Regions from separate parts of the Saccharothrix mutabilis subsp. mutabilis genome, predicted to be linked through region 2. Evidence: riboswitches for the same ligand, from Rfam matches in the RefSeq annotation. Region 2 holds a riboswitch; each other region holds the start of a gene.
What was found. Region 2 has a riboswitch for glycine ahead of gcvT (glycine cleavage system aminomethyltransferase GcvT). Riboswitches for the same ligand answer to the same signal wherever they lie in the genome.
Positions count from the first base shown of each region.

Region 1: linked by a shared signal. The riboswitch ahead of gcvH (glycine cleavage system protein GcvH) and the one ahead of gcvT (glycine cleavage system aminomethyltransferase GcvT) in region 2 are both predicted to bind glycine.
Region 3: linked by a shared signal. The riboswitch ahead of gcvP (aminomethyl-transferring glycine dehydrogenase) and the one ahead of gcvT (glycine cleavage system aminomethyltransferase GcvT) in region 2 are both predicted to bind glycine.

Region 1 covers NZ_BAAABU010000010.1:58,858-65,306, forward strand. The annotation lists gene ABD126_RS22125 (glutathione peroxidase) at 1-301, shown strand, start outside; gene ABD126_RS22130 (hypothetical protein) at 541-798, shown strand; gene ABD126_RS22135 (hypothetical protein) at 836-1,126, shown strand; gene ABD126_RS22140 (L-serine ammonia-lyase) at 1,729-3,093, opposite strand; gene gcvH (glycine cleavage system protein GcvH) at 3,100-3,480, opposite strand; glycine riboswitch at 3,628-3,719, opposite strand; gene ald (alanine dehydrogenase) at 3,920-5,026, shown strand; gene ABD126_RS22155 (hypothetical protein) at 5,408-5,590, shown strand; gene ABD126_RS22160 (hypothetical protein) at 5,596-5,982, shown strand; gene ABD126_RS22165 (ABC transporter ATP-binding protein) at 6,031-6,449, shown strand, end outside.
Region 2 covers NZ_BAAABU010000005.1:160,498-166,946, forward strand. The annotation lists gene ABD126_RS14770 (class I SAM-dependent methyltransferase) at 1-1,058, opposite strand, end outside; gene ABD126_RS14775 (hypothetical protein) at 1,189-1,845, shown strand; gene glyA (serine hydroxymethyltransferase) at 1,971-3,236, opposite strand; gene gcvT (glycine cleavage system aminomethyltransferase GcvT) at 3,251-4,351, opposite strand; glycine riboswitch at 4,457-4,557, opposite strand; glycine riboswitch at 4,559-4,651, opposite strand; gene ABD126_RS14790 (hypothetical protein) at 4,682-4,921, opposite strand; gene ABD126_RS14795 (DUF3817 domain-containing protein) at 4,918-5,220, opposite strand; gene ABD126_RS14800 (hypothetical protein) at 5,242-5,643, opposite strand; gene ABD126_RS14805 (helix-turn-helix transcriptional regulator) at 5,796-6,284, opposite strand.
Region 3 covers NZ_BAAABU010000007.1:9,175-15,623, forward strand. The annotation lists gene ftsR (transcriptional regulator FtsR) at 1-398, shown strand, start outside; gene ABD126_RS17800 (bifunctional nuclease family protein) at 541-1,014, shown strand; gene ABD126_RS17805 (MerR family transcriptional regulator) at 1,565-2,131, shown strand; glycine riboswitch at 2,305-2,395, shown strand; gene gcvP (aminomethyl-transferring glycine dehydrogenase) at 2,549-5,440, shown strand; gene ABD126_RS17815 (DUF3224 domain-containing protein) at 5,485-5,886, opposite strand; gene ABD126_RS17820 (helix-turn-helix transcriptional regulator) at 5,949-6,449, shown strand, end outside.

The DNA of each region.
Region 1 (6,449 bases), on a different contig from region 2:
GTGCAACCAGTTCGCCGGGCAGGAGCCGGGCACGGCGGAGGAGATCTCGACGTTCTGCTCCACCACCTACGGCGTGACGTTCCCGCTGTTCGAGAAGGTCGAGGTGAACGGCCCCGGCCGGCACCCGCTGTACGCGGAGCTGACCGCGCACGCCGACGCCGACGGCACGGCCGGGGACGTGCAGTGGAACTTCGAGAAGTTCCTGATCTCCCCCGAGGGCGAGGTCGTCGCCCGCTTCCGCCCGCGCACCGAGCCCGGGGACGACGACGTGGTCAAGGCGATCGAGGCCGTCCTGCCCTGAGGCCCAAAGGTCCCTGGCCTGCGGTGTTCACGAAGCGTATCGTCGTCGCCCAGCGGCGTCGGGGCCGGTCGCGTAGGGGTGACCGGTAGCCGGAAGGCTCCCCGACGCCGCGGCACGCCTTCCGGTCCCGCCGCACTCGCGGGGAGACCGGACATGAGACCACTCGCACGAGCGGCCGGGGCGGCCACCGCCCTGGCCGCGGCCCTCCTGGTACCCGTGGGCACCGCGCAGGCCAGAAGGTGACCTGGACCGACACCAACGGGGCGACGAACACCAAGTGGTCGTACTACGCGCCGGAGCTGTACGTGTTCCACGAAGCACACGTGGAGGCGGTGGAGGTCAGCGTCCACAAGATCACCGTGGACCACCAGCCGGGCTGCCACGTGGAACGCGTGGACGTGCAGAACCAGCACCTCACGGGCCCGGGAACGGTCTCGGTGCGCATCTCGAACCTGAACCAGGAGAAGACGGTCTTCGTGGACGTGCTCTGCTCGTGACCTGCTGGCGGGGCCGCCTCGTGGCACAGTGGAGGCCATGGAGCCCCTGATCTCGGAAGCCCGGCGCCGCTTCGCCCTGGGCGCGGCGCCGGGCCGGGTCTTCGCGGAACTGGCCCTCTACGCCGACCCCCGTGAGGCGGCGGTGGCGGTGTGCATGGCCCTCGGCATCGCCCGAACCGAGGCGGAACGCTCGGTGGGCGCCCCGGGGCAGAACCCGGAATTCTGGGACCTGGCCGGCTACGCCCGCCTGTCCCCCTTCGAGGCAGCCCACGAAATCGGCGGCCTACTAGAGGGAGTAGGCGTCTTCCGAACCCCCACCACCCGCTGACACCAAGCGACACCCGACACGCCGCAGGCGCGCTTTTCGAAGGGCTATTTAGCCCAAGGAAGGGCCTCGGTTCGTTCCCCGTACGGCCTGGGCGCAGCCCAACCGCGCTTGGGGGTTCTTGGCAACCACGCTTCACCGGTTGCCAAGAACCCCCAAGGGTGGTTGCCTCCGGCAGGCCGTGCGGGGAACGAACCGACGCCCTTCCCCCCCCCCCCGGGGGCCTGCCGCGCGGCGAGCGCCGCTTTTGATCTTTCGAGCGCTTCGCGCGTTTTGGCGCGCGAAGCGCTCTAAAGAAAGCGCGAAGCGCGTTCGGCTTGAGAGCGTCAGCGTGAAGTCTAAAGATTAAAAGAGCCTCGCCGGCGGGCAGGCCCCCGGGGAGAAAAGCAAAAGCGGGGGCTTTTCCGTCCTCCCCGTACGGCCTGGCGGAGCCAACCACAGATTTCCGCGGGTGCCGCTAAAATTTTTGCTCGTTCCTCACAAAAATTTCGGCTGCACCCGCGGAAATCTGTGGTAGCCCTTCGGGCAGGCCGTACGGGGAGGACGGAAAAGCCCAGAAGCAAGCGCGCTGCGCGCGCCCGAAGGGCAAGGCACGCGCAGCGCTGCTAGCACTCGATGACGTTGACCGCGAGTCCGCCCCGCGCCGTCTCCTTGTACTTGACCTTCATGTCCTTGCCGGTCTCGCGCATCGTCTTGATGACCTTGTCCAACGACACGAAGTGCGAGCCGTCTCCGCGCAGGGCCATCCGGGCCGCCGTGATGGCCTTGATCGACGCCAGCGCGTTGCGTTCGATGCACGGGATCTGCACCAGGCCGCCGATCGGGTCGCACGTCAGGCCCAGGTTGTGCTCCATCGCGATCTCGGCCGCGTTCTCCACCTGCTCCGGGGTCCCGCCGAGCACCTCGGCCAGTCCGCCCGCCGCCATGGAGCACGCCGAGCCGACCTCGCCCTGGCAGCCGACCTCGGCGCCGCTGATCGACGCGTTCTCCTTGAACAGCACGCCGACCGCACCGGCCGTCAGCAGGAACCGCACCACGCCGTCGTCGGACGCACCCGGCACGAACCGGGTGTAGTAGTGCAGCACCGCCGGCACGATGCCGGCCGCGCCGTTGGTCGGCGCGGTGACCACCCGGCCGCCGGCCGCGTTCTCCTCGTTCACCGCCAGGGCGAACAAGGTCACCCAGTCCATCACCCGCAACGGGTCGGTGGCGTAGTGCTCGGCTGCCAGGCGCTGGCGCATCTCGGCCGCGCGCCGCCGGACCTTCAAGCCGCCCGGCAGCACGCCGGTCTCGGTGCAGCCCCGTTCGACGCACTCCTGCATGACGCCCCAGATGTGGAGCAGGCCCGAGCGGACCTCCTCCTCCGTGCGCCACGACAGCTCGTTGGCCAGCATGACCTCCGAGATGGACAGGCCGGTTTCCCGCGTCCGCGCCAGCAGTTCGTCGCCGGTCTTGAACGGGTGGGCCAGTTCCGTCTCGTCGGCCTTGATGCGGTCGGTGCCGGTGGCGTGCTCGTCCACCACGAAACCGCCGCCGACGGAGTAGTACACGGCCTCGTCCAGGACCTCGTCCCCGGAGTACGCCGTGAAGCTCATCCCGTTGGGGTGCAACGGGAGCGACTTGCGCCGGTGCATCACCAGGTCGGTGTCCTCGACGAACGGGATGTCGCGCACCCCGCCCAGGAGCAGCCGGCGGGAGGCGCGGATCTCGGCCACGCGCCCCTCGGCGGCCGTCGGGTCGACCTCCTCGGGCTTGTGGCCCTCCAGTCCGAGCAGCACGGCCTTGGGGCTGCCGTGCCCGTGCCCGGTGGCGCCCAGCGAGCCGAACAGCTGGACGTGCACCCGGTCCACGGACGTCAGCCGGTGTCCCAGGCGCGCCACGAACATCGTCGCGGCGCGCATCGGGCCTACCGTGTGGGAGCTGGACGGCCCGATGCCGACGGAAAACAGGTCGAAGACGCTGATCGCCACGGCGGGTCAGTCCCCGGTCAGTTCCGCGTACTTGCCGGCGGTGAGCAGGCCCGTCGCGTCCTCGACGCGCACCTTGAACAGCCAGCCCGCGCCGTACGGGTCGTTGTTGATCAGCGACGGGTCGTCGGCGGCGGCCTGGTTGACCTCCACGACCTCGCCGCTGACCGGCGCGTACAGGTCGCTCACGGACTTGGTCGACTCCAGCTCGCCGCACACGTCGCCGGACTTCACGCGCTCGCCGACGTTCGGCAGCTGGACGAACACGATGTCGCCCAGGGACTCCGCCGCGTAGGAGGTGATGCCGACCGCCACGGGGTCCTGGGTACCCGGCGCCCAGTCGACCCACTCGTGCTCGGCGGTGTAGAGCAGGTTCTCCGGAAAAGTCATGTCAGCGCTCCTGAAGCCACGGTCGGTCGGATCCCCACTCTGTCCTGGGACCTGAGAGCTTCGCTGTGCGGCGTCGCGACGGTGGAACCGTCGATCAGGCACAGCTTGCACCGTGGGTGCGCGCGTGAGCACGCTTTCCAGAGTCGCCTCGCCCGAGCGGTTCTCGTTGCCTGAGAGTGTGCGGGGTACTTGCTCCTTCGGCGCCCCGGACGTGCCGGGGACTCTCCCGCTCGGGTTCCGGCGCCCGGGAGGGCGCCGCGGCCGATGTTCAGTTGGGCGGTCGCGAGCACGCTAGGTCGTCGGCGTGACGGGTGTCAACGCGCGTCCAGTCTTGTTCACTCAACACAAACCGACCCCTGCCGGTTAGTGCCGCTCGCACGATGACAGTGGATTCGGAGTACCGGACCTTTGGCGTAACAACGGCTGAAGGAGCCCCACCGTGCGGATCTCAGTACCCCGCGAGATCAAGAACCACGAGTACCGCGTCGCGCTGACCCCCGCCGGCGCCCACGAGCTGACCCTGCGCGGCCACGACGTGTTCGTCGAGGCGGGCGCGGGGCTCGGGTCCGCCATCACCGACGAGGAGTACCTCGCCGCCGGTGCGAAGGTCCTGGCCACCGCCGAGGACGTGTGGGCCGAGGGCGACCTGGTGCTCAAGGTCAAGGAGCCGATCGCGCGGGAGTACCCGCTGCTGCGCAAGGGCCAGACGCTGTTCACCTACCTGCACCTGGCGGCGGACCGGCCGTTGACCGAGGCGCTGATCGCGTCCGGCACGACCGCGATCGCCTACGAGACCGTGCAGACGGCGAACGGCGCGCTGCCGCTGCTGGCCCCGATGTCCGAGGTGGCGGGCCGGCTGGCGCCGCAGGTGGGCGCGTTCTCGCTGATGAAGCCGTCCGGCGGCCGGGGCGTGCTGCCCGGTGGCGTGCCCGGCGTGCACCCGGCGCGCGTGGTCGTCATCGGCGGCGGCGTGGCGGGCCTGAACGCGGCGACCATCGCGGTGGGCATGGGCGCGGACGTGGAGATCCTCGACACCAACGTGGACCGGCTGCGCCACATCGACGCCCTCTACCGCGGGCAGCTGCGCACCGTCACGTCCAACCGCTACTCGGTCGAGCAGGCCGTGCGCGAGGCCGACCTGGTCATCGGCGCGGTGCTGGTGCCGGGCGCGAAGGCCCCGAAGCTGGTGTCCAACGAGCTGGTGGCGCAGATGAAGCCCGGCTCGGTGCTGGTGGACATCGCGATCGACCAGGGCGGCTGCTTCGCCGACTCCCGCCCGACCACCCACGCCGACCCGACCTACCAGGTGCACGAGTCGGTCTTCTACTGCGTGGCGAACATGCCGGGCGCGGTGCCGCGGACCTCGACCTACGCGCTGACCAACGTGACCCTGCCCTACGCGGTGGCCCTGGCCGACAAGGGCTGGCAGGCGGCGCTGCGCGCGGACAAGTCCCTGGCCCTGGGCCTGAACGTGCACGACGGCCTGCTCACCAACGAGCCGGTCGCGCAGGCGCACGACCTGACCTACACGGCGTTCGAGGCCTAGAGAACGCCGATCCCATGAAGAAGGGGCGTCCACCAGCACGGTGGGCGCCCCTTCTCGCGTCTTCTCGCCTCTTCGGGCACGAAAAACGCGACCCGCTCAACCAGCCTGGGGGTCACTGGGAGCGGGTCGCGCAGCACCAATCCTAGCGGGGTCCGGCGGGCCGTGCCCAGCCACCCCAGCCATCTGCGCGCAATTCTTGACCCAACAGGACACGTTCTGTGTCCTTCCTCAAGCAATCGAGTGAATTCGGCGGGTAACGGGTAAGTCACGACGCCCGGTCGGCCGATGCTCACAGCGGAACCCCCCGTCGTCACGCAGCGGGTTCGTCCGCTCGCGTGGCGTCGTCGCCGCCGCATGCCACACCCTCCGATCGGAGCGCACATGGCTGAACCTCAGGGCTGGATCGACTGCCACGACCCCTTCGGCCGGGACCGGTCCATGACCGTGCTGGTCGAGGACGACCGGGTCCTGCTGGTCGCGCCGCCGGGCGAGTCGGCTGTGATGTCGGTCACCCAGACCCGCAGGCTGCACCGCCTGCTGGACCAGGCCGCCGACAGGATGTGAGCGAGGTGGACGAGACATTGCGCGCCGCGGTGCTGCGCCGGCTGGCCCAGTTGGACGAGGTCGTCGAGCGGGGCGCCGCCGAGGCGCTGGTGCCGCTGGCGCGGGCCGAGATCAACCGGCTGGCGGACTGCTGGCGGCTGCTGCTGACCGTGCACCAGCCCGATTCCGACGGCCGCTGCCGCGCCTGCCCCGGCGTGCTGCGGCACCGGAAGTGGCCGTGCCAGGTGTGGAACATGGCCCACCAGCACCTGATCGGCGAGGGCCTGCCGCACCGCGAGCGGCGCAAGCCGCTGCGCAACCCGTTCCGGCACGACACCGGCCGCCTCGACAGCGAGCCGACCACCGAGATCCCGGTCGTGGTGTCGAAACCGCGACATGCCCTCCCCGACTGACCCTCCTGAGGCAGGATGGCGCGCACAGGCGCTATCCAGGAGGGACGCGTGCACGACGGCAGTGGCCGCATCGTGGTGCAGGGCTTGACCAAGCAGTTCGGTCCGGTCGCAGCGGTGCAGAATCTCAGCTTCACGGTGGAACCGGGGTCCGTGACCGGCTTCCTCGGACCGAACGGCGCGGGCAAGACGACGACGCTGCGGATGTTGCTCGGCCTGGTGACCCCGACCGCGGGCCAAGGCCTGATCAACGGCCGGCCGTTCCACCAGCTCGGCAACCCGGCGCGGGTCGTGGGCGCGGTGCTGGAGGCGCAGGGCTTCCACCCCAAGCGCACCGCCCGCGACCACCTGCGGGTGTACGCGTCGGCGATCGGCGTGCCGGACCAGCGGGCCGACCAGGTCCTGGGCCTGGTCGGCCTGGGTCAGGCGGCCGACCGCAAGGCGGGCGGCTTCTCGCTGGGCATGAAGCA
Region 2 (6,449 bases):
CGCACGGTCCACACGTAGTGCTCGCGCAGCGCCTGCACGCCCCGGATCTCGAACCCGGCGCCCTCCAGGTGCGCGAGGGTCCGGCTGAGGGGCCGCATGTGCATGTCCGGCGCCACATAGGACTCGATGAACGCGCCACCGCCGGGCGCGTTGGCGCCACGGGACATCTGTTGCAGCAACAGGTGCCCGCCCGGCTTGAGCATCCGGTGCAGCACCCGCGCGTACTCCGGGTAGTTCTCCTCGCCGACGTGCTCGCCCATCTCGATGGACGACACCGCGTCGAACGGCTCGCCGGACACCTCCCGGTAGTCCTGGAGCCGCACGGTCACCAGGTCCGCGACGCCCTCCGCCGCGATCCGGGACTCGACGAAGGCCTTCTGCTGCGCCGAGATCGTCACGCCCGTCGCCCGGACGCCGAAGTGCTTGGCGGCGTGCACGACCATCGAGCCCCACCCGCACCCGACGTCGAGCAGCCGCATCCCGGGCCGCAGCCCCAGTTTCCGGCACACCAGGTCGAGTTTCGCGTGCTGCGCCTGGGCGACCGTCATGTCCGGCGACGAGAAGTACGCGCACGAGTAGGCCATGCTCGGGTCCAGCACGAGCTGGTAGAACGCGTTGCTCAGGTCGTAGTGGTGGGCGATGGCGCTGCGGTCGCGGGCCCGGGTGTGCCGGCGGCCGGACAGCCGGGCCTCCTCGCCGGGCGGCGCGGGGCGCGGTCCGACGACGCCCAGGCGCACGGCCGCCCGGAATGCGGCCACCAGGTCGGCGGGCTTCGGCTTGCCCACCGCGCCGCGCCGGGCCAACGCCCAGAACCTGGCCAGGCCCTCGGTCAGGTCGCCTTCCACGTCGAGTTCGCCCGCCACGTACGCGCGGGCCAGGCCCAGCTCGTCGGGGTTCCACAGCAGGCGGCGCAGGGCGCGGCGGTCGCGGACCACGGCGACCGGCCCGTCCTGCGGGCCGGCGGTGCTGCCGTCCCACGCGCGCAGCCCCACGGGCGGGCTCGCGCCCAGGACGCGTTCGACGACGGTGGCGAGCCGGCCTGCGGTGCTGACGGCCACGGACTCCTCCTCACGGGTCTGGTGCTCGGACGTTCGCGCCGACCCCTGTCTTGGTTCGCCGCTGAACCGCGGTCGTGACCGGGCCGTAATCGTCGGTGGAGCGACCGACGCCATCGAGGAGGAGTTGAGTGTGATCCGACGAAACCGCATCGCCATCGCCGCAGCGGGTGGCATGGCGGCCGTGCTCGCGCTGGTCATGTGGAGTTCCAACGCCGTCGGCCTGCAAGGGACCAACGTCGCGCAGACCGAGCAGGTGGGCGCCGCCGCGCAGGCCGACTACGGGGACGTCCCACCGGCACCTCCGGCCGCGGAGACCCCCGCCGCGCAGGAGCCCGCCACCGAGGCGACCGAGGAGACCCCGGCCGGTCAGGCCGCGCCCGCCCCGTCCGGGCCGGGCGTCACGCTGGTGGCCAAGAGCGTGCCGAAGATGGGCGACGTCGTGCAGGACGGCGACGGCCGCACGCTGTACCGGTTCGACAAGGACACGCCGAACCCGCCCAAGTCCAACTGCGAGGGCAAGTGCGCGGAGACCTGGCCGCCGCTGCTGGCCGGCGGCGCGCCGAAGCTGGAGGGCGTCGACCCGGCGCTGGTCGGCACCGTGAAGCGGGCCGACGGGACCGAGCAGGTGACGCTGGCCGGCTGGGCGCTCTACACGTACTCGAAGGACGAGGCGCCGGGCCAGTGGAAGGGCCAGGGCGTGGGCGGCACGTGGTTCGTCGTGCAGCCCGACGGCAAGCGCAACGTGGAGTGCCTGCCGCCCGGCGTGGCGGTGCCCTCCGGAGCTTGAGTCCACCCCTCTGGAGCTTGAGTCCATCCCTCTGGAGCTTGAGTCCACCCCCGAAGAACATGACCCCCGGCCTGGGGTTGGGCCGGGGGTCATGTGCCGCCCCGCTCAGCGGGCCGGCGGAACCCTCACAGGTTCGGGTAGAGCGGGTGCTTCGCGGCCAGCACCTCGACGCGCGAGCGCAGCTCGGACAGGTCCGCGGCCGGCTGGAGGGCGGTCGCGATGATGTCGGCCACCTCCGCGAAGTCCGCCGCGCCGAAGCCGCGGGTGGCCAGGGCGGGCGTGCCGATGCGCAGGCCCGAGGTCACCATCGGCGGGCGCGGGTCGTTGGGGACCGCGTTGCGGTTGACCGTGATGCCGACCTCGTGCAGGCGGTCCTCGGCCTGCTTGCCGTCCAGCTCCGAGGCCACCAGGTCCACCAGCACCAGGTGCACGTCCGTGCCGCCGGTCAGCACCTTCACGCCGGCCGCCGCCGCGTCGGGCTGCGACAGCCGCTCGGCGAGGATCTTCGCGCCCTCGACCGTGCGGCGCTGGCGGTCGGCGAACTCCGGCGACGCGGCGTGCTTGAACGCCACCGCCTTGCCGGCGATCACGTGCTCCAGCGGACCGCCCTGCTGGCCGGGGAACACCGCCGAGTTGATCTTCTTCGCGAGGTCCGCCTCGTTGGTCAGGATCACGCCGCCGCGCGGACCGCCGAGGGTCTTGTGCGTGGTCGTGGTGACGACGTGGGCGTGCGGCACCGGGCTCGGGTGCAGGCCCGCCGCCACGAGACCCGCGAAGTGGGCCATGTCCACCATCAGGTACGCGCCCACCGAGTCGGCGATCCGGCGGAACTCCGCGAAGTCCAGCTGGCGGGGGTAGGCCGACCAGCCGGCCACGATCAGCTTCGGCTTGTGCTCCTGCGCCAGCGCCTCGACCTCGGCCATGTCCACCCGACCGTCCACATCGGACACGTGGTAGGGCACGACGTTGTAGAGCTTGCCGGAGAAGTTGATCCGCATGCCGTGGGTCAGGTGGCCGCCGTGCGCCAGGTCCAGGCCCAGGATCGTGTCACCGGGCTGGAGCAGGGCGAACATGGCGCACGCGTTGGCCTGCGCGCCCGAGTGGGGCTGCACGTTGGCGAACCCCGCGCCGAACAGCTCCTTGACCCGCGCGATGGCCAGCCGCTCGACCACGTCGACGTTCTCGCACCCGCCGTAGTAGCGGCGACCCGGGTAGCCCTCGGCGTACTTGTTGGTCAGCACCGAGCCCTGCGCCTGGAGCACCGACACCGGCGTGAAGTTCTCCGACGCGATCATCTCCAGCGTGCCCTGCTGCCGGCGCAGCTCGGCCGCGACCGCCTCGGCGACCTCGGGGTCGAACTCCGCGAGGGAGGTGTTGAAGTGCTCGGACATGGTGGGGTTTCTCCCTACGAGTTGCGCTTGTAGAACGGCAGCGAGACGACCTCCACGGGCTCCTGCCGGCCCCGGACGTCGACGGACAGCTTGGTGCCGGGCTCGGCGTGCGCGGGCGGCACGTAGGCCATCGCCACGGAGTAGCCCAGCGTCGGCGACAGCGCGCCGCTGGTGACCTCGCCGATCGCGTTGCCCTCGGCGTCCAGCACGGCGTAGCCGTGGCGGGGGGCGCGGCGGGACTCGGTCTTCAGGCCGACCAGCTTGGCCTCGACGCCCGCCTCGGCCACCTTCGCCAGCGGCTCGCGGCCCACGAAGTCGCCCGGCTTGTCCAGCTTGACCACGCGGCCCAGGTTGGCGTGGTAGGGCGTGCGGGACGTGCTCAGCTCGTTGCCGTACAGCGGCATCCCGGCTTCCAGGCGCAGGGTGTCGCGGCAGCCCAGGCCGGCGGGCTTGAGGTCGTGCGGCCGGCCGGCGTCGAGCAGCGCCTGCCACACGTGCGGGGCGTCGGCGGGGTCGAGGAACAGCTCGAAGCCGTCCTCACCGGTGTAGCCGGTGCGGGCCAGCAGCGCGGGCTTGCCGGCCACCTCGGTCGGGTAGGAGGCGTAGTACTTGACCGTGGCCAGGTCGGTGGCGGTCAGGCCTTCGAGGATGGCGACCGCCTTCGGCCCCTGCACGGCCAGCAGCGCGTAGTCCGTGGACTTGTCCTCGACGGTCGTGTCGAAGCCCTCCGCGCGCTCCTTCAAGGCGGCGAACACGACGGCGGCGTTGGAGGCGTTCGCGACGACCAAGTACTCCTGGTCACCGGTGCGGTACACGATCAGGTCATCGAGCACGCCGCCGTCGGCCTGGCAGATCATGGTGTAGCGGGCGCGGCCGACGCCGATCGCGGACGCGTGGCCGACCAGCGCGTGGTCGAGCGCGGCGCCGGCCTGCGGGCCGGTCAGGACGATCTCGCCCATGTGCGTCAGGTCGAACAGGCCCGCCGACGTGCGCACGGCGTGGTGCTCGGCCAGCTCGCTGTCGTAGCGCAGCGGCATCCGCCAGCCCGCGAAGTCGGTGAACTGGGCGCCCAGCGCCTCGTGCTCGGCGTGCAGCGGCGTCCGGCGGGTTTCCACGGGGTCCTCCCTGATGGCGGGCACGGCAGGGGCGCCGACCGGGTGGGTCGGCCTGCCGCTACGAAGGATGACACGGTCCATCGAGACTCCTCGTCCGAGTGAGCCTCCCCCTCTGTCATGAGCCTGAGAGCTTCGCCGGGACCCCGCACGTCGGCGGGGGCGGCTTGCACCGTGGGCGAGGCGCTGGCGCCTGCTTTCCAGAGTTGCCTTCGTCGGGCGGTAGCTGTGCCTGAGAGATTCCGGGGAGGAGTTGCTCCTTCGGCGCCCCGTAGTGGGTGGGGACTCTCCCGCGCGACATCGACGGCCGTGTTCAGTTGGTACCGCCAGACGCTAGTTGTGCCTGGTCGGCCCGGTCAACACGAGCCCGGTCACCACGGGCGCGGCCGACGCGGGCGGGACCGACGCGGAAGCGGCCCGACCGGAGGCGCCGGCGGCCGACGCGGAGGTGCCGACGGCCCGACCGGACGTGGTGGCGGCTGACGCGGAGGTGCCGACGGCCGACGGGAAGGTGCCGACGGCCCGACCGGGCATGGCGGCCAGGCCGAAGGTGGCGGCGGCCGGCGTGGTCACAGGGCGCGCTCGGCCTTCACGCTTTCGACGACCTTGCGCTCGGCGTAGAACGACACGAACGGGATCGTGCCGGCGAGCAGCACCAGCGCGGTGCCCTTGAGCGACCAGCGGGCCTTGAGGGCCAGGTCGACCGTGATCACCAGGTAGATCGCGTAGAGGAAGCCGTGGACCGGGCCGACGACCTTCATCATGCCGTCCTGGTCGCCGAGGTACTTCACGCCCATCGCGGCCACGAGCAGCAGCAGGCCCACACCGACCACGTAAGCCATGAACCGGAACCGGCCCAACGCACCGCTCATCGCCCTACCGACCGCCTTCGCTCACCGCTGGTCCCGCGCGTGGAGTTCGCGGAGGTAGCGGTTGTAGGCCGCCAGCTCGTCGTCCTCGTCGTCGTGCGCGGGTGTCCTGACGGGCTCCACGGTAACGACCGGCTCCGACGGCGCGGCCACCGGCTCCCCCGCCACCTGCGACGACGTGTCCGCGCCCACAGCGGCGTCCTCCGCGCGGCGCTGGGCGGCGAGCTTGCGCATCCGCCACACCATGAACGCGGGGAACAGGCCGAACAGGGGCCACTGGAAGACGTAACCGAGGTTCTGGAAGGTGCCCCCGGCCTGGGAGAACCGCTCCCACTGCCAGTAGGCGAGACCGCAGCAGACCACCAGCGAGAGCACGCACGCGACCGCGATCGCCACACGTCGAGGGGTGATGAGGCCGCTGCGCACGGCTCAAGGGTACTTCGGGTCGGCGACCCCCGACCGGGATGGGCTCCCCGCACAGGAGCCCGCCCTCCCGATCACGCTAGTCCCGACCACGCCGCGCCCTCACCGCGCGACGCCCTTGCGCTGCGCCACGCTCGCGCGTGGCGCGCCCGACATCACGCAACGCCGTCCCGGCGCTGCCGCTGCAACCTGGCGACGCACCACGCCGCCGCGCTGCCCCGACGCAGGTGCTGGAGCACCGTCATCGGCCCGAGCCGACGTCCCAGGTCGGCGGGCGTGAGCCCGGCGGCCCGGTAGTCGAGGGCGCGCTGGTCCAACGGGCTGATGCCCGCGTCCCACCACGCCTCCGCCTCGGACAGGTCGCCCACGAGCTGCCAGTAGCTCGCTGCCGCGGCCAGCAGGACCTCGGGCACCTCTGGCGCCCGCTTCCGCATCGCCGCGACGTAGGCCGGATCCGCGGACTCGACCTTCACCAGGCCCCGCGGTCCACCGTTCGCCCGCTGCACGGGGATGCCCGGCGCGGACGGCGGGGCCTCGGCCAGCCACTCGTCCTTGATCCGGTTCACCTCGCGCAGCTCGGCGTCGTCCGAGCGCTCGGCCGCCCACTGCCGCAGCAGCTCGTCGACTCCGGAGTCCTCGACCATTCTGCCTCCTCGTCGGTCGAAGATCAGCCAATGCAGCGCACCGTATTAGCGGGTACCGACAACCGCTAGACCCCGGTTTGTCAAAAACCCTGTTACCAGCACGTTATAGCCCTCATTCCACCCAGACGGTCCAACGGGGGAGGCCGACCATCACGGATGGTGAGC
Region 3 (6,449 bases), on a different contig from region 2:
GCGCGGTCGAGGACGGCCCCGCCGCGCCGCAGCGCATGAGCCGCGACGAACTGCTGGCGCGTTCGGGCCTGGACGCGGCGTCGCTGGCCGAGCTGGAGCAGCACGGCCTGGTCCGTCCGGGTCTCTACGACCAGGACGCGCTCCAGGTGGCGACGACCGTGCGCGAACTGGCCCAGTACGGCCTGGAACCGCGGCACCTGCGCCCGTTCCGCGCGGCGGCGGACCGCGAGGTGGCGCTGGTGGAGCAGGTCGTCCTGGCGAGGCGGCGCGACCCGAGGTCGCGGGGCCGGGCCGACGAAGTCGTGCGCGAGCTGGCGGCGCTCTCCGTAACGCTGCACACACTCTTGGTGAAAATCGGCCTGCGCGACGTGCCCGGTGGCGGCGTTCCGCCCAGGTAGAGCCGTTTCCGCATCGTGATCCGCATTTTCGGAGCGGTTGCGCACAAGGCCCGCTTGGCGGGTAGCGTCGGAGGGGTACGTGGGGGATCCTCGTGGTAGCGGGGACGCCAGGATTTCAGCGCGCTGAGGGAGGCGAGACCCGATGAGCGAGATGCGCGTCGTGGGCGTGCGGGTGGAACTGCCCGCCAACCAGCCGATCCTGTTGCTGCGCGAAACCGAGGGCGAGCGCTACCTGCCGATCTGGATCGGCTCGGTGGAGGCGACCGCGATCGCGCTGGAGCAGCAGGGTGTCCGGCCCGCGCGGCCGTTGACGCACGACCTGTTGAAGGACGTCATCGGCGCTCTGGGCAGGCAGTTGGAGCAGGTGCGGATCACCGACCTGCAGGAGGGCACGTACTTCGCGGAACTCGTGTTCGACGGCGACGTGCGCGTGTCGGCGCGGCCGAGCGACTCGGTGGCCCTGGCCCTGCGCATCGGCGTGCCGATCCACGCGGAGGAGTCGGTGCTGGCCGAGGCGGGGCTGATCATCCCGGACGAGCAGGAGGACGAGGTCGAGAAGTTCCGGGAGTTCCTGGACTCGGTCTCGCCGGAGGACTTCCGCGGCGCGGACACCTGAGCAGCGGTTCTCGCGGTAGGGCCCGGGACGGCGGTCGCGTCCCGGGCCTGATCGTTTTCGGGCCTGATCGTTTCCGGGGCGGTGAGGCAGGCACGGCGGCGGCTGGGACGGCGGCGCTGGGTGGGCGGCGTGTCGGCGGTGGGTCTCAGGTGGCGGTGGAGCGGGACACGGGGGAGTCTGCGGTGGGTCTGTCAAGCACCCACGAGAGGCCGGCGTCGCGCCGCGAGCTGGAAGCCGGCCCCTCGTGGGTGTGTGCGGTGCGTTGTGGATCAGCCCCGCGTGCCACCCCCCGGTGTCACACCTCCGGATTACACAAAGTCAGCACCGGTCCGCTAAACGATCACTAAACGTCACCCGAATGGCTTACGACGCCCGTCTCTCTCAACCTCAACCTGAGGTTGAGACGCGACACGCTCAGCGCGTCGCGTTGACCTGCCCCCTAGGCGGTCTTACCGTCGAACTCAGGTGAATTGCCACGGTGTGATTCGGGCACCGGGGCGGCTTCACGTTGGTCGCCGGCCAGTCCTGGCCGGACCGAGGGGAGGCAGGCGTGGTCGAGGAAGCGCCCATCCGGGCCGGAACCGGCGAACAGGGTGAGCTGTTCCCGGACTCCTCGCTGCCGGACGAACTCGTCGGGTACCGCGGCCCGGCCGCGTGCCAGATCGCGGGCATCACCTACCGCCAGCTCGACTACTGGGCCCGCACCGGCCTGGTCAACCCGACGATAAGGAGTGCCCACGGCTCCGGTAGCCAACGGCTCTACTCGTTCAAGGACATCCTGGTCCTCAAGGTCGTGAAGCGGCTGCTCGACACCGGTGTGAGCCTGCAGAACATCCGCGTCGCGGTCGACCACCTGCGCCGCCGCGGCGTCCAGGACCTCGCCCGCATCACGCTGTTCAGCGACGGCACCACGGTCTACGAGTGCACCTCGCCCGAGGAGGTCGTGGACCTGCTGCAGGGCGGCCAGGGCGTGTTCGGCATCGCGGTCAGCGGCGCCATGCGGGAGATCAGCGGCACGATCCACGAGTTCCCCGCGGAACGCGCGGACGGGCTCGCGGTGGACGAGACGCCCAACGACGAGCTGTCCCGGCGCAGGCGGACGCGGGCCATCGGCTGACCCCGGAGCCCACGGCGCGAGCGGACACGGGCCATCGGCTGACCTCGGACTCCACGGCGCGAGCGGCACGAGCGCCTGGTACCCGCTGCTCCGCCGCGCCAAACCTGTGAGATCCGCGTCGCGTCCGTGCCGGGAGACGTTCACCTGCCGGGTACGATTCGCGCGTAGTCGCTTTATCCCGTGCGGGAGAGTCCGAGCCAGTCTCGGCGCCGAAGGAGCAAATCCTCCCCGGAACCTCTCAGGCGCAAGGACCGCACGGGTGAGACGCCTCTGGAAAGCGGGTCGGGCACGTGGACCCCGCCGACGGTGCAAGCCCGGCCACGCCGGGTGAAGCTCTCAGGCGCCCGTCCGCGGGCAGAAGACAGAGGGGGAGGGCAACGGCAGAAGTGTGTCCGTAGCCCGCGAAAGGCGCCTTACATGACGCAGGACCGCATCCCCCTCGCCGCCCTTGAGCACGGCACCCCCTTCGCCGACCGGCACGTCGGCCCGCGGCCCGCCGAGCTGGCCCGCATCCTGGACGTCATCGGCGTCGGCTCCCTGGAGGAGCTGGCCCAGCGCGCCGTGCCCGAGTCGATCCGGGAACGCGAACTGGTGCTGGACCTGCCCGCGCCCGCCACCGAGACCGAGGCGCTGGCCGAGCTGCGCGCCCTGGCCGCCCGCAACAAGCCGCTCACCCAGATGATCGGCATGGGCTACTACGGCACCCACACCCCGCCGGTGATCCGCCGCAACGTCCTGGAGAGCCCCGCCTGGTACACGGCCTACACGCCCTACCAGCCCGAGATCTCCCAGGGCCGCCTCGAAGCGCTGCTGAACTTCCAGACGATGGTCGGCGACCTGACCGGCCTGCCGCTGGCCAACGCGTCCATGCTGGACGAGTCCACCGCCGCCGCCGAGGCGATGACCCTGGTCCGCCGCGCCGGCCGCAGCAAGTCCGCCAAGTTCGTCGTGGACGCCGACACGCTGCCGCAGACGCTGGCCGTCATCGAGACCCGCGCCGAGCCGCTGGGCATCGAGATCGTCACCGCCGACCTGTCGCAGGGCCTGGAGGGGCTGGGCCTGGGCGGGGACTTCTTCGGCGTGCTGCTGTCCTACCCGGGCGCGTCCGGCGTCGTGCGCGACTACGCCGCGCTGGTGGAGGAGATCCACGCGGCCGGCGCGCAGGCCGTGTTCGCCGCGGACCTGCTGGCCCTGACGCTGCTGCGCCCGCCGGGCGAGATCGGCGCGGACGTCGTCGTCGGCACCACCCAGCGCTTCGGCGTCCCGATCGGCTTCGGCGGCCCGCACGCCGGGTACATGGCCGTCCGCCAGGGCCTGGAGCGCCAGCTGCCCGGCCGCCTGGTCGGCGTGTCCGTGGACGCCGACGGCAACCTCGCCTACCGCCTCGCGCTCCAGACCCGCGAGCAGCACATCCGCCGCGAGAAGGCCACCAGCAACATCTGCACCGCGCAGGTCCTGCTGGCCGTGATGGCGTCGATGTACGCGGTCTACCACGGCCCCGACGGCCTGCGCGCCATCGCGACCCGCACCCACCGCCTGGCCACCGTGCTCGCCGCGGGCCTGTGCGAGAACGGCGTCGAGGTCGTGCACGGCGAGTTCTTCGACACCGTCCGCGCCCGCGTCGAGGGCCGCGCCGCCGAGGTCGTCGCCACCGCCCGCGACCTGGGCGTCAACCTGTGGCAGGTGGACGCCGACACCGTCTCGATCGCGTGCGACGAGACCACCACCCGGGGTGACCTGGAGAAGGTGTGGAAGGCGTTCGGCGTGACCGTCTCCGACGTCGACGGCCTGGACCTCGACACCGCCGACGCGATCCCCGCCGACCTGCGCCGCACCAGCGACTACCTGACCCACCCGGTCTTCCACACCCACCGCTCCGAGACCGCGATGCTGCGCTACCTGCGCAAGCTGTCGGACAAGGACGTCGCGCTGGACCGCAGCATGATCCCGCTGGGCTCGTGCACGATGAAGCTCAACGCGACCGCCGAGATGGAGCCGGTGACCTGGCCGGAGTTCGCGAACCTGCACCCGTTCGCGCCGGTCGAGGACGCCGAGGGCCTGCTGTCGCTGGTCGCCGACCTGGAGCGCTGGCTGGCCGAGGTGACCGGCTACGACGCCGTGTCCATCCAGCCCAACGCGGGCAGCCAGGGCGAGTTCGCGGGCCTGCTCGCGATCCGCGCCTACCACCGCGCGCAGGGCCACGCGGAGCGCGACGTGTGCCTGATCCCGTCGTCGGCGCACGGCACCAACGCCGCGTCCGCCGTCATGGCCGGCATGCGGGTCGTGGTCGTGAAGTGCGACGACCAGGGCAACATCGACATGGACCACCTGCGCGTTGTCGTGGACGAGCACCGCGACGACCTCGCCGCCATCATGATCACCTACCCGTCGACGCACGGCGTGTACGAGGACACCGTGCGCGAGGTGTGCGCGCTGGTGCACGACGCCGGCGGCCAGGTGTACGTGGACGGCGCGAACCTCAACGCCCTGATCGGCCTGGCGCAGTACGGCAGGTTCGGCTCGGACGTGTCGCACCTGAACCTGCACAAGACGTTCTGCATCCCGCACGGCGGCGGCGGTCCCGGCGTCGGCCCGATCGGCGTGCGCTCGCACCTCGCGCCGTTCCTGCCCAACCACCCGCTCCAGCCGACCGCCGGCCCGGCGACGGGCGTCGGCCCGATCAGCGCCGCGCCGTGGGGTTCGGCGTCGATCCTGCCGATCTCGTGGGCGTACGTGCGCATGATGGGCGCGGACGGCCTGCGCCGCGCGACCCTGACCGCGGTGGCGGCGGCGAACTACGTGGCCCGTCGGCTGGACGAGCACTTCCCGGTGCTCTACACCGGCGAGGGCGGTTTCGTGGCCCACGAGTGCATCCTCGACCTGCGCCCGATCACCAAGGCGACCGGCGTGACCGTGGACGACGTGGCCAAGCGCCTGGCGGACTACGGCATCCACGCGCCGACCATGTCGTTCCCCGTCGCCGGCACGCTCATGGTGGAGCCGACGGAGAGCGAGGACCTGGCCGAGATCGACCGGTTCATCGACGCGATGATCGCGATCAAGGGCGAGATCGACCGCGTGGGCGCCGGCGAGTGGCCCGCCGACGACAACCCGCTGCGCAACGCCCCGCACACGGCGGCCAGCGTGACGACCGGCGAGTGGACCCACCCGTACAGCCGCGAGGTGGCGGTCTTCCCGGCGGGCCCGAACGCGCCGAAGATCTGGCCCCCGGTCCGCCGCATCGACGGCGCGAAGGGCGACCGCAACCTGGTCTGCTCCTGCCCGCCGCTCTCGGCGTACGACAACTGACCGACGAACGACGGCCCCGTGCCCCGGCACGGGGCCGTCGCGCTTCAGCTGACCGAGTACTCGAACGCGTAAGTGCCCGGCTCGCCCATGTGCCACGTGATCGACCCCGACCCCGTCAGCCCCGCCAACCCGCCCGACGCCGACACCACCGTGAACGTCCCCCGCGACACCCCGTCGCGGAAACCGCCGCGGTGCTCCCGCACGAACGACCCCGACCGCCCGCCCAGCACGCCGGTCACCACCTCGTACCCCACCGCTCGGCACGACTCCGCGTCCGGGTAGTCCATCAGGAACCGGAACTCGCCCGTCCCCGCCAGGTCGCCCGTGTACTCCACCGTCATCGACCCGGTCGTCTGCTTCGGGCCGCTCACCTCGTCGTAGCGCTTGCCGTCCCACGTGCGCTCGTCCCAGCTCTTCATCTCGGCGTTGCCGTTCGCGGTACCCATGACGGCAACGATCCCGCCGGAACCTGACAACTCCTGTCAGGAACGGGCGCACAATGAGATCCATGCGCGCCGGACGTCTGCTCTCCCTCCTCCTGCTCCTCCAGACCCGGGGACGGATGACGGCGCAGGAGTTGGCCGATGAGCTGGAAGTGTCCGTTCGCACCGTCTACCGGGACGTCGAAGCGCTCAGCGCCGCCGGGGTGCCCGTCTACGCCGATCGCGGGCCGGCCGGCGGCTACCGGCTCCTCGACGGCTACCGCACCCGCCTCACCGGCCTGACCGGCGAAGAGGCCGAGTCGCTGTTCTTCGCGGGCATGCCCGGTCCGGCCGCCGAACTCGGGCTGGGCACGGTGGTCGCGGCGGCTCAGCTGAAGGTGCTCGCCGCGTTGCCGCCGGAACTGCGGTCGCGGGCGGGACGCATCCGGGAGCGGTTCCACCTCGACGCCGGCGGGTGGTTCCGGCAGAGCGAGGAGATGCCGTTCCTCGCCGACATCGCCGACGCCGTGTGGAACCCGGTCACGCTGCGCCTGCGGTACCGGCGGTGGGGCGGCCAGGTGGTCGAG